Regions from separate parts of the Aeromonas sp. R6-2 genome, predicted to be linked through region 2. Evidence: riboswitches for the same ligand, from Rfam matches in the RefSeq annotation. Region 2 holds a riboswitch; each other region holds the start of a gene.
What was found. Region 2 has a riboswitch for cyclic di-GMP ahead of AB5Y48_RS17205 (fimbrial protein). Riboswitches for the same ligand answer to the same signal wherever they lie in the genome.
Positions count from the first base shown of each region.

Region 1 (4,209 bases), on a different contig from region 2:
GCGGAACGGCACCTGCTCCTTCTCGAGCAGCTCCATGATGTTGGCGGTGTCGTAGAGCTCCTGCTTGCCGTAGAGGGGGACGTAGTTCTGGCTCGAGGTCCAGAGGATGATGACGATGGTGCCGGCGACGATGGCCGCCAGCAGGGCGATGGCCAGCACCGACTTGTTGTCGCGAGAGAGTCTGCGCCACTTCTTCAGCCCCTGCTCCAGGCGCTGACGCAGATCGAGCTCCTGCCCGGTGGCAGGCATGTTGTTTACCACTTCACTCATGAATCACCCTCAGAGCGGCATGCGCATGATGTCGTCGAACCCGGTCATCAGCTTGTTACGCACCTGCATCAGGGCTGAGAAGCTGAGGCCCGCCTTCTGGCTGGCCACCATGGCCCCCACCAGATCGTCGCTCTGCCCCGTGTCGACGGCGGTCATCATGCGTGAGGAGAGATTCTGCTGGGCGTTGACCCGGTTGACCACATCACGCATGGCGTGACCAAAGGAGAGATCGGTGTCGACACCGGATAAGGGCAGCCCGGGCTGGGTGGCAATTCGCTCCATCTCCTGCATCCGGTTCAGCAGGGCGACCTGGGAGGTCATCATCTCGATCTTCACGGGCACTTCCTCATTGTTGGATCTGCAGGTCTATGTCGATGCCCTGCTCACGCATGGCCGCCAGCTTGTAACGCAAGGCGCGGGTGGTCATCCCCAATGCCTCGGCGGTACGCGCCCGATGGCCCTCGAAGCGACGCAGGGTCTCCAGCACATAACGGAATTCGGCCTGACGGCGGGTCTCGGTGAGTCCGTCTACGACGACCGACTCGGTCTCGCTCGCGACGACACCGGGCAACATCAGATCGGCGGGCTGAATATGCAATCCTCGCGCCATAATGAGAGCCCGCTGAATCACATTCTCCAGCTCGCGCACATTGCCGGGCCAGCGATAGGTCTGCAGCAGCAGCGAGGCCTCCAGGCTGAAGCGGTAACCGGGCTGGGGCGCGTGACAGGCCAGGAAGTGCTCGGCCAGGGGGAGAATATCCTCCGGGCGATCCCGCAGGGCAGGCCAGGCCAGAGGAAGTACATCGAGGCGATAGAAGAGATCCTCGCGAAACTCGCCGCGAGCCACCAGCTCGCGCAGGTCCCGGTTGCTGGCGGCGATGATGCGCACGTCCAGGGGGATGATGCGGTGGCTGCCGAGCCGCTCCACCTCGCGCTCCTGCAGCACCCGCAGCAACTTGGCCTGCAGGGGCAGGGGCAGCTCGGAGATCTCGTCGAGCAGCAGAGTGCCACCGTTGGCCGCCTCGAACTTGCCGGGCTGGGCGGTGACGGCACCGGTGAAGGCCCCCTTGGCATGACCAAACAGGATCGATTCGAGCATCGACTCGGGGATGGCGGCGCAGTTGATGGCGACAAACGGCTTGTCGGCACGATCCGACATCTCGTGAATGTAGCGGGCCAGACACTCCTTGCCGGTCCCCGACTCCCCCCCGATGAGCACCGAGGCGGAGGTCTTGGCGGCGCGGCGGGCAAGTTGCAGCAGCTGCTGGCTGATGCGGGAGACGGCGATGAGATTGGGCTCCCCCTGATCGATCAGGAGGGCGCCCTGAATGGCATCGGCCAGTTGGCGCGCGCTGAAGGGCTTGATGACGTAATCGGCGGCGCCGCAGCGCATCGCCTCGGCCACCAGAGCCCCCTGGCGCTCGTTGGCGGCGACCATGAGGCGTCCGCTGGGGAGCGCGGCGACCAGCGCCTTCATCTCCCGGCAACACACCTCGGGTTGGCAGGTGAGATCGAGCACGATGAGATCGCAGGAATGGGCAGATAACCAGCCAAGCGCCTGGTCGATATCGGGAAGATGGGTAAAGCCGACCCGGGCTAACCTGGTGACCTCGGGGGCGGTGAAGGTGGTCTCCTCCTCGCTGCCAATCCAGAGCAGGGACGAGTGAGCGGCGATAGTGGGCTCACTGTGCAAGAGTGCGCCATGATGCGTGTAACCGTGCATAAAAATGGAAACCCCAACAGGTTGGGAACCGAAAGGAAGCACGCGAAAGAGAGGAGAGAGGCGGTATTCATGCAGCCCCGATGTCACCACAGGGCGACCCGTCCTTGATCCTTGGCAACCCCGCTATCGTCAACGCTGTCGCGTTATTAGACCGGAGGCTTTGCGTCCTGACCTTTCAGTTCAGTTTGCCTTTTCAAACAACCAAGCATTCTGCGGCAGGTGCTGCATAGCACACCGGCGTGTTAACAGAGCAGCCGTCTAGTTGTTAAGCTTTTGATTATTTTGTCTTTAACGGCTTATGCGTCACCGTTTGGCGCAGATCATATCGGCTTTTGAGGAGAGTGCAAGGTCCAGTTCAGGAATTGGGGCTTCCCCGTGAGGAAGCCCTTTTCCCCAACCCTTACCCCAGGGTTCCCACCACATCAACCCGCAACTCTTCGGGGATTTCATTGTAGGAGAGCACCTTGAGCCCACGGCAGAAGGAGCGGGCATAGCGGGAGAGCAAGGGACGCAGCTGGGGCATCACCACCAGCACGGGAGGATGCCCCAACTGCTGCAGCTGGGTCTTGACCAGCGGCATGTTCTGCTGCAGCTGGGCCAGCAGTTGGGGATCGATGGGGAAGCTGTCGAGGGAGACCTTGCCCTGCTGCTGGGACTGGCTGAGCGCGGCCAGCAGGGTCTGCTCGAGGCGATCATCCAGGGTGAAGGTCGCCAGCACGTCCCGTTGGCCGATGGCCTGGCGCACCAGCTGGCGCTTGAGGGCACAGCGCACATCCGAGGCGAGCAGGACCGGGTCCTTGGTGATCTCGCTCGAATCGAGCAGGGTCGTTGCTATGGTGCGAATGTCCACCAGGCTCACCTGCTCGCGCAGCAACTGGCGATAGACCCGCAGCTGCTGCATCTGGGTCAGGGCCAGGTTGAGCTCCTCATTGAGACGCGGCGACTGGGTGGCCAGATGCTGCCCCAGCTTGCCCACCTCGTCGTGACCAAACAGCTCGTCCAGATGCTCCCGCAGCAACTTGCTCAGGTGGGTGGCGATGACGGTGGCCGAGTCGACCACCGAGTAGCCCAGATTGAGGGCCTTGGCCTTGATATCGGGCAGGATCCAGACCGCCTCCATGCCGAAGGCGGGATCCTGGGTCAGCTCCCCGTCCAGGGCTCCATAGGTCTGGCTGCTGCCGATGGCCATCAGCCGCTGACAATCCACACTGCCGCCGGCCAGGGCCACGCCGGCCAGCTTGATGCTGTACTGCTCCGGCTGTAGCTGCAGATTGTCACGCACCCGGATCTCCGGTAACAGGAAGCCATATTGCTCGGAGAGGGTCTTGCGAATGCCGCGTACCCGGGAGAGCAGCTCGGCCCCCTTCTCCTGCTCGGCCAGGGAGACCAGACGATAACCCAGCTCGATCACCACACTGTCGAGGGCCGGCAGATCCTGCCACTCCAGCCCCTGGGGTTCGCGCAGATCCATCTGCCGGGCGATCTCCTCGGCCGCTTCCAGCTCGGGGGCGGCGGGTTGACGCCGGCTCACCCGCCAGCCACTCCAGGCCAGCACGGCGGCGAAGCTCAGGAAGGCCAGGGTCGGCATGCCGGGCACCAGGCCGAGTATGGTCATCACTGCCGCGCCGGTATAGATGACCCGGGGTGAGGCGAGCAGCTGCTGGCCCACCTGATCGGTCATCTCCCCTTCGTCATTGACCCGGGTCACTATGATGGCCGCCGCGGTGGACATCAGCAGGGAGGGGATCTGGGCCACCAGGCCGTCACCTATGGTGAGCAGGGCATAGCGCTGGAAGGCTTCCGCCACCGGCAGTGCGTGCTGGAAGATACCGATGGAAAGACCACCGATCAGGTTGATGATGAGCACCAGGAGACCGGCGATGGCGTCCCCGCGCACAAACTTGGAGGCGCCGTCCATCGCCCCGTAGAAGTCCGCCTCGCGGGCGATCTCCTGGCGTCTGGCCCGCGCCTGATGCTGATCCATGATGCCGGCGTTGAGATCCGCATCGATGGCCATCTGCTTGCCGGGCAGGGCATCCAAGGTGAAGCGGGCCGATACCTCGGAGATCCGCTCTCCCCCCTTGGTGATGACCACGAAGTTGATGATCATCAGGATGATGAAGACCACCAGGCCCACCACATAGTTGCCGCCGATGACCACCTCACCGAAGGCCTGGATCACCTTACCGGCGGCGTCATTGCCCTCGTGGCCGTTG
Region 1 covers NZ_JBFODE010000072.1:57,849-62,057, forward strand. Annotated here, with positions in the region: gene fliF (flagellar basal-body MS-ring/collar protein FliF) at 1-198, opposite strand, end outside; gene AB5Y48_RS19350 (flagellar hook-basal body complex protein FliE) at 280-606, opposite strand; gene AB5Y48_RS19355 (sigma-54 dependent transcriptional regulator) at 617-1,993, opposite strand; cyclic di-GMP riboswitch class I at 2,104-2,193, opposite strand; gene lfhA (lateral flagellar biosynthesis protein LfhA) at 2,394-4,209, opposite strand, start outside.
Region 1: linked by a shared signal. The riboswitch ahead of AB5Y48_RS19355 (sigma-54 dependent transcriptional regulator) and the one ahead of AB5Y48_RS17205 (fimbrial protein) in region 2 are both predicted to bind cyclic di-GMP.

Region 2 (4,209 bases):
ATCAAGATCGAGCGCATCAATATTAAACTCAGTCTCGGCACATACGTTCTTTGCCAATAACAACAGCGCAGCCACCCCGATCAAAAGTGCCGCTTTAATTCGCTGGTGCTCAGTGACAAAACTTAATATTGAATGACTCATACATCACTCTAAACACATAATAAGACTCACATTTCGTGGTATCTACACAAGCCGGAAGGCTTACAAATATCGAACTTCGAGCAGGGCCGTATCGCCTTCGAATGTCTCATCGAGGTGAACCTCGAGCCGACGCTCATGCTGGGACGTTCTCGGAGATTCGGAGATATTCCCCCCCCGCGGGTCTCTGCGCTGCAACTTGACCATAAAAGGGAAAACACCACCGGCATTCTGATCGATGCGGCAGCCACTCACCCCCAGAACCAGATCAGACGGGTTGACCTGCTCCAGGATCAGGGCACAGGCGGGTTCTGTCACAGTACCGCTCAACTCCTCGGCCGCCAGAGGCAAGGCCAGCAGACCAAGCAGCGTGACAAGAGTCATCTTCATGGCGCAACTCCGGTAATGACGGGTGAAGCGCAGTGGCCAAGCCACTGCACCCGGTATCACACGTCAGAAAGAATTACTCGTAGGCCAGAGTAAAGTTGGTGGTCGCGGTGAAGGCGCCAGCCTGCAGCGGGTTGGTGGTTTGATCCTCATAGCCCTTCAGCACGGCGCTGAAGTCCAGTTGGTTGTCACCGTTTACCAGCTTGTAGGCAGCAGTCGGAGTACCCAGAACGATCGGAGCGCCGCCCGGAGCGGTCATCTTGATGCCGGCACCGGCAGCCTGGCCGCCGCCGATCACCAGCAGGCTGCTGTCGACCGGATCCTGGGCACCGCTGAAGGTCACCTTGACGGCATCATCGGCCTCGGTGATCTCGCAGTTTTCCAGCTTGATGCTAAACGGCTTGGAGTTGGACTCGCCACCCTTGACCAGCTCCTTGGTGCTGATTTGGCCCATTTCAACGACCTGGTCAACAGACTCGGGAGCCACGGAGCAGGGGGCATTGATGATTTCGCCATTGAAGGTGACCTTGCCGGAACCCTGGCCTGCAGCAGAGGCAGCGCCAGCCATCAGCAGGACACCCATCGCAACTACAATCTTATTCGCTTTCATTCGTTGATACCTTTTTATTCATGACTTACGTGTCGAAGCCGAAAAAAAGGGGTGGCCTGGAGTCACCACCCAAATTTTGAACGGCTGTATTGGGGCCAAGCCCCGCGAAACGACCTGTCATCGGCATCAACACAGGGGGAGTGAAAACCGCTCCCCAAGCCCGCCGAAGACATCCCATAGCGTCGTCTCGGGGGCAAAGTTATCCATCACCTTGATGCGTATCAAATACATTTTAATTAATAGAGATTCTTTTAAATTCGCTTTAAAATCAAGATGATATAAACATCATGAACATTGTTGTTGCGGCCTGGAGCCTGACTGTCATCGCACGCAATTTGTACACATCGCGAACGAAAAGCAGGATTAAAACACTCCGGCAACAAACCAGAAACAACTAGAGTTATTGCTCAATGCACACCCAAATGCCTCCCTCCCCCGCAAGTAGCTCCCTCATCCACCAGAGCTGAAGCAGAGCGCACTCACTCCGGGACAGTCACACATTTATTGCTCAATTGATTTCTCAAATGGGGATGATATGCTCTAGACATGATGTAAAGGGCAAACCGATTGAAAAGTCGGGACGCAAAGCCACCGGTCTAAGGGTAGCAATACCTAAGACAGCGGAGCCGCCATTAGGAAGACGAGTGTGCTTCTGATCTCTTTGTCTTTCAGATTGCGTTGCCCTTTTCGAACAACGACTTGTATCGAAAAGGACAGACTATGAATATCCAAACCGCACTGAAACGCACCGTTTCACTCTCCCTGCTCACCATGGCAGCCTTTGCAGCCCACGCCGATAACGGCACTGTGACCTTCAACGGTTACATCAACGAGGCGCCCTGCTCCATCACCAGTGACAGCATTACCTGCTACTCAGGAGCCAAGCGGCAAGATCTGGATATGACCATGCTGCAACACTCTGGTTCACTGGCAACCATCAGTAGCCAGATCGACTATCGCGTCTCCCCCACGAACAGCAATGTGGCCATAGTGACGGTGAGCTACCTCTGATCGTGACGAGGCAGAAGCCCCTCTCTATCCAAAGGGAGGGCTGGTGTGATCCATGTCAGGTTTTTTATTTCCGCCTGTTGCTTCCCACCCGAATGGGGAGAGGGGCGATAACCCCAAGGAGATGGGGTGATACCAGTTTCGTAAGGGGTCTGACCCCTTTCCTCTCTTCTTTTTCCCCATTGCGATCCAATTGAAGCCAAAATAGAGTGCAACTCCTTCCCACCTCATTCAAGGAGTTACACTGTGCGAACCCTGATCGGCAGCCTCTGCCTGCTCGCAGCGCCCCTCGCCGGAGCCTATAGTCCCTCCGACTGGCACCAATATGGCGCCAGCGCCCCCGAGACCCGCCAATTCGAATCGACGCAGAGCACCCAGCTCTTCCGCCTGACGGCCACTACGTCGTCGGCCCGCTGGCAGCAGATGCACATCTACCGCACCTATCGCTGGCAAATCGACGGCCTCAAACAACAAGCCGAGCGCCAATGTGGTGACAAGCAAACCCGGATAGAGCAAGGGTGGCGGATCCGCACCCAGCTGTGCGAATTGAGCCTCAAGGCCGGCACCCTGATTCAGGCCGAGAGCCAGGACTTCGGCTACGGCCTCTCATCGTCGGGATGGAGTGCGCTCCCCGACACACCGACCGGGTGGCGCGGCGATCGCCTCGCCCTGCCGCAAGCCCTCGCGCTGGGTCAGGAAGAGGTGGAGCTGGATCGCTGCCAGCTGGATGCCAAGGGGCGCTGCCCGAGTGACGAATGGCACTACGATCCCAGGCAATGGGAGCAGCTTCAGGTGATGGAAGAGAGCCCCAGTGAGCGGGATGGTCGCCTCGATCACATCTTCTATCGGCTCTCACCCAAGAGTGAGAGCACCGCCGCCAAGATGGTGCGCGAGCTGCATGTGTGGCGCCAGCATCAATGGCAACCGGATCCGGCCCAGGCCATTGAGGAGTGTGGCGAGCCCAGGACCCGTGAAGAGGCGGGAAACACCCTCACCGTCCGCACCTGCCGCCAGCTGCTGCCCATCGGCAGCCAGATCAATGTCACCCTGCATGACACCGGCTATATGATGCCAGCCGACAAAAACGAGTGGCAGCCACTGCCAGAAAGTGACAGCTGGCAAGAGGCCAAGACCCTGAGCCAGCCTCTGGTGCTGGCCACCACAGAGGAGCAGCTCGACTGCCGCAAGGCCAATGGCCTTCCCTGCGCCGAACCCACAGAGCCGGACCTGGACCTCCTCGACGCCGAGGCCGCACGACTGGTCGCCGACGTGAGCGGCGCCGACAAGCCTGCATGGCAGGCAAACTATGGCCACGACGATGCCAAGCTGATGGCCGCCATTCGGGGAATGCAAGCCCTGCTGGACGCCAACCGGCCGACTCACCCCGCCATGGACAAGTTGCTCTACTATGTGCGTGCCCACAACTACTTCGGTGGCGTTGCCAGAGAGAGCAACGAGACCGCTCGCGCACTGGCCCGGGTGATGGTCGCCCTGCTCAACCACCCGGCTCTGCTGGGGAATGAGCCGCAGGATGAGGCTGGCACCGTGCTGGAGGCCTGGAGCGTCGCCGCACAGGGGCAACTCGGGCAAATGGCCTTCCGTCAGGCTGCCACCCCTATGCCGGCCCAACTGATCCGCGCCCTCGACTACGCGGTACAGCATGCGGCCGTCATCAATGGCCACAAGCCGTGGGCCGATGGGCTGTTTGAGCTGCTCAATCTGATCGACTATGCCAGCTCCCACTCGCGCGATGCCGACTTCGGCCCCGCCCTCATCGGGCAAGAGCCCGCTCTGCGCCGTGCCATGCTGGCGCTGGGGGAGAGCGAGCTGGCCCTGTGGAAGCGCCGGGATGGACAGGCTGATTTGTTTGTATTCAATAACATACTCGATACCTACACCCGCCTCTACCGCATGATGCAGGACCAGGACGCCAGCGGCAGTGAGGCCTATCGCGACAGTCTGGATCGGGATGTGATCGCCCTGCTGAACCGACACGGCCTGGTGCCCGGCGGCGCCCAGAGTGCCCGCCTGCTGGAAGAGGTCTCGCTCACCCTCTCGACCTACTA
Region 2 covers NZ_JBFODE010000063.1:141,728-145,936, reverse strand. Annotated here, with positions in the region: gene AB5Y48_RS17220 (fimbria/pilus outer membrane usher protein) at 1-141, opposite strand, end outside; gene AB5Y48_RS17215 (hypothetical protein) at 202-528, opposite strand; gene AB5Y48_RS17210 (fimbrial protein) at 602-1,135, opposite strand; cyclic di-GMP riboswitch class I at 1,683-1,769, shown strand; gene AB5Y48_RS17205 (fimbrial protein) at 1,856-2,146, shown strand; gene AB5Y48_RS17200 (collagenase) at 2,390-4,209, shown strand, end outside.

Region 3 (4,209 bases), on a different contig from region 2:
GACGACCTTGGTAGGAATAACCGGAGGGGAAGTAAGTGCGGGCGATCTCCTTGAGAGGCAGGAAACCGTGGCGCTCGGCGCCGTAGTCGACAAAAGCAGCTTCGAGGCTGGGCTCTACGCGGGTGATTTTGCCCTTGTAGATGTTGGCTTTCTTCTGCTCGTGTCCCGGACTCTCAATATCGAGGTCGTAGAGCTGTTGTCCGTCAACCAGCGCTACGCGCAACTCTTCTTCCTGAGTCGCGTTGATTAGCATTCTTTTCATTGAGTTCTCATTGTTGTGTCATGTGTGTTCCTTCACACGCTCCTGTCCTGCGCCGGCCTCGGGTCTGCAGCATACGGTGGCAACCTCCCGGTTGGGGTACGCATGAGGCGCAACAAACTTGGGCGCATCGGTCATGCCCTGATGTAGCAGGGATGAAAAGGATTCCAGTGTGAAGACAAAACGGTTTTGTGCACTGCGCTCACCCTGCTGCAACATCGCTCCTTGGCACAGGGACTTCGCTTGGCCTGACGGGCGGAATGGGAGATGAAACGCCCACGTTGTACAAGGCTTGAGCGGTCTTACAAAACCGTCGTTATTATCCCATTTAAATCGGTTTCATAGCAAGGCAGCAATTTTCACGCTTTTTGCAAAAACAGGGCAGCCAAGGGTGGGGGGAGGGTGCTAGAATTCGCGGCCTATGACACAGATCACACAACAAGTGCAGCTGCTCACCATCGAGGCTGAGCATGAAGGGCAGCGCATCGATAATTTCCTCAAGACTCAGCTTAAAGGTGTCCCCAAGAGCCTGATTTATCGCATCCTGCGCAAAGGCGAAGTTCGCGTAAACAAAAAACGCGTCAAGCCCGAGTACAAGCTGGAAACCGGAGATGAGGTGCGTGTGCCGCCCCTTCGGGTTGCAGAGAAAAATGAGCTGCCATCGGCCAACCTTGGCAGCATACAGCGTCTCGAAGGTCAGATTCTGTTTGAAGATGATGCCATCATAGTGCTCAACAAGCCTTCAGGTATGGCGGTACACGGTGGCAGCGGGCTGAGCTTCGGTGTCATCGAAGGACTGCGGGCCCTGCGTCCCGAGGCCCGCTTCATGGAGCTGGTACATCGCCTGGACCGTGACACCTCGGGCGTGTTGCTCATTGCCAAGAAGCGTAGCGCCCTGCGCAGCCTGCATGAGCAGCTAAGGGTCAAGACCATGCGTAAGCAGTATCTGGCGCTGGTCCGTGGCTGTTGGCAGTCCCACGTCAAGGTGATCACTGCGCCGCTCAAGAAAAACGAGCTGCAGTCGGGCGAACGCATCGTGCGTGTCAGTGCCGAGGGTAAGCCCTCCGAGACCCGTTTTCGCATCGTGCGCCAGTTTGCCGAGGCAACCCTGATGGAGTGCAGCCCCATCACGGGACGTACTCACCAGATCCGCGTGCATACCCAGCACGCCGGTCACCCAATCGCCTGTGATGACAAGTATGGCGAGAGGCAGTTTGACGAAAAAATGCGTGAAAAGGGGCTCAATCGCCTGTTCCTGCACGCCTGGCGCCTCACCTTCGCTCATCCGGCCGACGGGCGGGAGATCAAGGTCGAAGCCCCTCTTGGCGAGTCACTGGACGCCTTCTTGAATACTCTGGAGCGATAACCGCTCGCTTGCGCTCCCCACCGCCCCCGGTGGGGAGTCGTTTCTCATGGGGCGTTATCTGCCCTTCTGCACTGGCCGTATGCCGCACCGAATTCCCAAAATGTCAGATTTGGTCATAACAAATCAGTCAGTTATGGCTATATTACCGGTTTCGTCCTGCGCTGTTATATCTGTCATTGATTAAACGATCGCACATGAGATGCTTCGTGAGTCGAAGAAAGTCGATCCCCGACGTTTTCGATCACACAGGTCATTTGGCAAACTGACTCGAAAGGTCAGGACGCAAAGCCTCCGGTCTAACGGCACATGCCCATGATAGCGGGGTTGCCATTGGTGCTTTGGCGCCAGTGCGAAAGCCAAGTGACTGTCTTTCAACTCATGTTTTTGCGAGGAGTGTATGACAGCCACCCATCTCAGAGCCCTGGCTCTGCTCTGTACCCTTGGTGCCAGCAGTGCCGTAGTCGCTCACGGTTACATCAGTACCCCCGAATCGCGCAATGCCTTGTGCAAGAGCGGCGGCAATATCCAGTGCGGCGCCATTCAGTGGGAGCCTCAGAGCCTGGAGGCGCCATCGGGATTTCCTCAGGGAGGGCCGCCGGATGGACAGATCGCCTCGGCAGGTCACCGTCAATTTGGCGAGCTCAATGCCCAGACCAGCGATCGCTGGACCAAGCGCGAGGTGAGCGCCGGCCCCTTGGCGATCACCTGGACCTTTACCGCCAACCACGTCACCCGAAACTGGCGTTACTACCTGACGCGCCCCGAGTGGGATCCCAATCGTCCACTGACCCGCGACGCCTTCGAACCCACCCCCTTCTGTGTCATCGATGGGGGTATGAAACAACCTCCCAAGGTGATGACCCACGCTTGCACCTTGCCAGAGCGCTCCGGCTATCAGCTGATCCTGGGGGTATGGGAAGTGGGGGACACCAGCAACAGTTTCTACAACCTCATCGATGCTCGCTTCCGAGGTGGTGAGCCGCCTTCCTCGCCCTGGCAGCAGGGGGGGGCCATCTACCCCTCACTGGATCTGGAGATGGGAGACCGGGTATTGACTCGGGTCTTCGATGCAAATGGAGAGCGCGCGGATCTGCAGACCACGCTCACCATCGCCAGTGAAGAGCAGGGGCAGAAGAACAACTGGGCACATGCACTGGCGAGTCGCATCAATGCCGAGCAGGTCAATATTCGGGCTGGTCAGCAGGGCAGCGATGGCACCTTCAATCCGGTGTATGGGCAGAACCTCCTCTATCTCAAACAGGGAAGCGGTCTGGAACGCGTCGAAATCCAGGTTGAGCAGCAGCAACCACCCCTCGAGCAGAGTCTGTCGATTGGCACTCTGCCGAGCGATCATCTGCTCAATGAAGGCAAGTTGACCCTGGATTTTATCGTGACGGTGCGAGGGGAGATGACGGTAACGGCCACGCTGTATGATCACGGTGGTGTTGCCCGTGGTGAGGTAAGCCAGGAGCTCTCCAATGAGCAACGTACCTTGAGCCTGGCGCTTGAGGGACTCAGTGCCGGCCATCATCAGTTGGTCGTGAAGGGGATCCCCAAGAAGGGTGGGGATGCACTGCAGCAGACCGCCGATCTGATGTTCAGCGAGGTGGGGCAGAGTTACGACTACCGCTTCCCGGAGGGACTCAAGCGCTATGAGGCGGGGACCCGGGTGCTGCAGCCAAAAGATGGTCAAATCTACCGCTGCAAGCCCTTCCCCTATAGTGGTTATTGTACCCAGTGGACCAGCAGCGCCACCCAGTATGAGCCAGGTAGCGGCTCCCATTGGCAGAGCGCCTGGGACAAGGTGAATTGACCCGTATCAAGAGACGCAATGAAAGGAAAAGAGGCCGTCAGGCCTCTTTTCCATAATTCGCAAGGGGTAGCCTCACCCTTGTCAGGGGAGGGCGAGTCCGTGGCGCTTGAAGAGCTCCACCAGGCCGATAAGGGGTAGCCCTATCAAGGCATTGGGATCGCGCCCCTCGAGTGCACTGAATAAGGTGATCCCCATGCCTTCACTCTTGAAGCTCCCGGCGCAGTCATAGGGGGTCTCGGCCAGCAGGTAGCGGGTCAGGGCGGCCTCGTCGAGGGTGCGAAAATGGACGGTAAAGGGCTCTACCAGAGAGTGATTCTCACCGCTGACTGCATTGATCACACACAGGCCAGTGTAGAAGATCACGCGGCTTCCCTGGGCCGCCTTGAGCTGGGTCAGGGCGTTGTCGAAATTGCCGGGCTTGCCGAGGATGCGTCCATCGCAGACGCACACCTGATCAGAGCCGATCACCAACCCATGATCACGACCATCGGCCACCGCCTGCGCCTTGCTGATGGCCAGTCTGAGTACCAGCTCGGGAGCCGTTTCTCCGGGCAGAGGCGTTTCATCAACACGGGGTGCTTCGGTGTCAAATGCCATCCCAAGTTTGGCCAGCAAGGCCGCCCGATAGCGAGAAGTGGAGGCGAGGATCACTTTTTCTGGCATACTGTTATTCCGATGAGGGCAGGTCCCGGCATTCTAGGGAGTTGTGCGTTAAAAATCATCGCAATAAATGGTTTTTCCTTTGACTATAACCTCTTGGAACTATATCAT
Region 3 covers NZ_JBFODE010000006.1:84,850-89,058, forward strand. Annotated here, with positions in the region: gene rne (ribonuclease E) at 1-262, opposite strand, end outside; gene rluC (23S rRNA pseudouridine(955/2504/2580) synthase RluC) at 681-1,625, shown strand; cyclic di-GMP riboswitch class I at 1,872-1,957, shown strand; gene gbpA (N-acetylglucosamine-binding protein GbpA) at 2,023-3,438, shown strand; gene AB5Y48_RS00705 (nucleoside triphosphate pyrophosphatase) at 3,520-4,101, opposite strand.
Region 3: linked by a shared signal. The riboswitch ahead of gbpA (N-acetylglucosamine-binding protein GbpA) and the one ahead of AB5Y48_RS17205 (fimbrial protein) in region 2 are both predicted to bind cyclic di-GMP.

Region 4 (4,209 bases), on a different contig from region 2:
GTCCGATTTTGCCAACGAGCCCGTGTACTGAGTTCCGTACTCGAACAGGTTGCTTTCGAACGAGTTGATATGCCAGTCGGCCACGCCGGCTACCTTGCTCACCAGTGCCGGATTGCCCAGCGCATAGTCCAGGGTACCCAGCTCGCCATCATAGCTGTAGGAGATGGCCTTCTCCTTGTTGAACTTGACGTTGAGATCGACGAGACCATAGCTCTTGGTGATCTCGCGTCCCAACTGCTCGTAGGGTTGCTCGCCAATAAAGGTGTGAGAAGCCGAGACTATCTTGCGCTCGCTGCTGGCCGGCTGGTAGTCGGTCAGGACGCGGATCGGATCCTCTTTGGCGTAGGAGTTGAAGTCCCCCACCAGCAGTACCTGGCCAGGCAGCTTGCTGACCGCTTCGCCCAGTACCTTGGCGGCGGTGACGCGGAACTCGGTGCACTTGCCCTGCAGATCGGCAGGCTCTGTCTTGCCATCACCATTCTCATAGCAACCCGAGCCCTTGGACTTGAGGTGGTTGACCACCAGAGTCAGGGGATCCTTGCTGCCCGCAACCGTGAAGCTCTGTACCAGGGAGTCGCGCTGGCCGGCGCTCTTGGCGACGCCACCGACGGTGTAACGCTGCTCCGGCATCTTGATGACGGCGGCATCCCCCGCCGGGGTCAGCTTGGCCGGACGATAGAGCATGGCCACCATGATGGCATCGCCACCGAAGAATTTCTCACCGGTCAGCAGGGCGGCAGGCAGGCGAACATAGGCATAGTGCTTGCTCGCATCCTTCTGCTGTTCATTGAGGCGACTGACCAGATTATGGATGGCTGAGTTGTCACCAAAGCCGTTGTTTTCCATCTCCATCAGACCGAGCAGGTCTGCGTCCATCTCTGTGATGGCATTGGCTATCTTGGTGCGCTGCTTCTCGAACTCGGCCTGGGTCTTGGCTCCGCGGTTGCAACCCTTGGCATTGTCGGCATCCGCTTGATCCTTGCACAGGACGTTGAGATCGCCGCCAATGCTGGAGTGGCTGGTGAAGTAGTTGAGCACGTTAAAGCTGCCGACTCGCAGGTCGCTGCCGGGAGTGCGGGCCGGTGCGCTCTGGCGGTCCTCTCCCTGGCTACGCAGCAGGTTACCTGCGGTCAGGGTGACATCGTTCGGTACGACCAGGCGGAAGGCGTTCTTGTTGTAGACAACGACCCCTTCCAGACCATCGAGCTGATCGCCGATACGCAGATAGCCCTGATCCGCATCCAGAGCCGGGAACCAGGGAAGTACCCCATTCGGCGCCTTGTAATCGGATTCGATCACCAGACGGTTGGCACCATTCTTGGCAGCCAGGGTCACGGCATCGGCGCCGCTGGCCACGTGCAACTGGGTGGGCTTGATGAGCGGTGCCTTGTGGGAGAGCTCTACGTTGTTGCGATAGACCTTGTAGTCGAAGCTGAAGTTGCGGGTCAGGTGCAGATCGCTGCTGCTGTCGAGGCGAACCCGCATTCCCTCATGGCGATTGAGGGCTTGGGTCAGGCTCTCCCCTTCATTTATCTGCAGAACCGGGGTCGGCACACTCTTGCCTTGGGCCAGCTCCTGAATACGGGGAGTGGTGCCGTCAAACTTGAGCTTGAGCTGGGTGCCACCGTAGTACTCCTCAACCTGGGCCTCCAGGCAGAGCTCGGCACCCGGTTTGATGTAGGGATACTTGCTGGCAAAGCTCTTGTCGCTGAGGTAGACGAAGATGCCATCCGAGGTGGCCGGGTTGCCATCACCCACAGGATCGGTCAGGTAGAAGCCCTTGGTCAGGCTCTGGCCCAGCGTGGTGACGATGCCCTTGACGTGGAAGGTGCCGGGACTGATGGCGCCGTTGGCAGTGGGCGTGGTCGCCTGGGGGCTGCTGTTATCGCTGCCTTGCAGGGTGGGGATGGTGGTCAGCTGTGCATCGCTTGGGCAGACATAGGCGGCCTGAACGCCAGGGGCGGCCAGGGCCAGCCCCACCGCCAGTGAGAGCAGGGTTCGAGTTGCTTGCATGATGATTTCCTTTAATTTTTTTCTATGCAGTTCCGTAGCCCCGCCGGAGCGGGGGCGCGAATTGTCACATGACTACCAGCTCTGACCAGTGATGGGCTGCACACTTTTGCGATCGGGTTTATGGCCGTATATCTGTTTTATGATGAAGCCAACACTCTGATTTTTAATGTGAAACGCATTGGGGTTCGAATGAACTCGGCAGTGATAAGTTGTTTCTTGTCGCGAATAAAGATTGTCGGCGAGGTGGGCAATTTCTATACTCGACTCGTTCCTGACGGAACCCAGGTTAAGGGCAAACCGATCGAAAGATCGGGACGCAAAGCTTCCGGCCTACCGGTCATCTGACCCAGGGTAGCGGGGCCTCCCAGGATCTCATCGGGTGCAGTGGCACTGTCCAATGCCAGTTGTCTGCCTCTGCGTGGACCTGCCGCGTCTGTCCTTGCCTTGGATAACCATGCCAAGCAACAAGGAAGAAAAAATGCAAAACCACTTTGTCCCTACCCGCCTGGCGGCGTTGGTCGCCGTGGCATTTCTGCCCGCCTGGGCGCAGGCAGCCTATCCCCCCTATGAGGCCGGCAAGAGCTATGGCGCCGGTGATGTCGTCAGCAATGTCGGAGCCCTCTACCAGTGCAAGGAGTTTCCCTACTCGGGTTGGTGTGGTGCCTCGCCCTATCACTATGAACCGGGTGTCGGCGTCAACTGGAGCGATGCCTGGGTGCTCTTTAGCGATGGGGGTCTGCCTCCCGCCCTCGAGCTGAGCGTCAGCTCACCGGCAGCGGGAAGTTCCGTTAACGAGGGCACCGATGTTGCTCTTGCCGTCACCCTGAGCGGAACCAGCACAGACGTGGCCAAGGTTGACTATCTGATCGATGGCACCCTGGTGGCTAGCGCCGCGGCCACCCCGTGGGGGGCGGTCTGGAAGGCGGTAGGGAGTGGTAGTCATGCCCTCAAGGCGCGAGCCCTGGACAAGGATGGCAAGGTGCTGGCCGAGAGCGACAGCAGCTTCAATGTGGCCGCTGTGGTCGCTCCCGAAGCACCCAGGGTGGCCATTGCCAGCCCTGCCGCCGGCGCCAGGGTGACTCTGGGGCGCAGCGTCGCGGTGACCGGCAACGTGACCGATGCCAATAACGATGTGGCCAGGGTCGAGCTGTTTGCGGACGGCAAGAAGGTGGGCGAGGACAATGCCGCCCCCTGGCAGGTGAACTGGACTCCGGATGCCAAGGGCAGTGCATCTCTCAAGCTGGTCGCGACCGACCAGACCAGTCTGACCGGCGAGTCTGCTGCTGTGGCCGTCAGTGTTGAGGAGGCGGCGCCCCCCCCGAGCGGTGGCAACTTATCTTGCGACATTCGTCAGGTCTATCGCCCGGATGGTTACGAATGCATGGGGGACGATCACGCCCGTCGGGTGATCGGCTACTTCACCTCCTGGCGCACCGGCAAGAACGGCCTTCCTTCATATCTGGTGAGCGACATTCCCTGGAGCAAGATCACCCATATCAACTACGCATTCGCATCGGTCGATGAGCAGAGCCACCTTATCAAGGTCGATGACTCGGCCACCAAGATGACCTGGGAGGGAGTACCGGGCGCCGAGATGGATCCCGAATTCGCCTATCAAGGCCACTTCAACCTGCTCTCCAAATACAAGAAACAGTATCCGGACGTGAAGACCCTCATCTCGGTCGGCGGCTGGGCCGATACTCGTGGTTTCTACACGGCTACCACCAAGGGGGACTGCACCGTCAATACGGCGGGGATCACTGCTTTTTCCGACTCGGCGGTGAACTTCATTCGCCAGTATGGGTTTGACGGGGTCGACATCGACTATGAGTACCCCACTTCCATGAAGGATGCTGGCAACCCGAATGACTTCCCCCTCTCCAACCAGTGCCGCGCCAAGTTGTTCGGTAATTACAAGGTGCTGATGCAGACCCTGCGCGAGAAGCTGGACGCAGCAGGCACCGAGGACGGGCGCAAGTATATGCTCACCATCGCCTCACCGGCGTCGGCCTATCTGCTGCGAGGGATGGAGAACTTCCAGGTCACTCAGTATCTGGATTACGTCAACCTGATGACCTATGACTTCCACGGTGCCTGGAACCACTTCGTCGACCACAATGCCGCCCTGTTTGATAACAAGCAGGACTCCGAATTGGCTCACTGGGGGGTCTACACCCAGAAAGAGTTTGGGGGCAT
Region 4 covers NZ_JBFODE010000057.1:18,756-22,964, reverse strand. Annotated here, with positions in the region: gene AB5Y48_RS15385 (ExeM/NucH family extracellular endonuclease) at 1-2,013, opposite strand, end outside; cyclic di-GMP riboswitch class I at 2,295-2,381, shown strand; gene AB5Y48_RS15380 (glycosyl hydrolase family 18 protein) at 2,492-4,209, shown strand, end outside.
Region 4: linked by a shared signal. The riboswitch ahead of AB5Y48_RS15380 (glycosyl hydrolase family 18 protein) and the one ahead of AB5Y48_RS17205 (fimbrial protein) in region 2 are both predicted to bind cyclic di-GMP.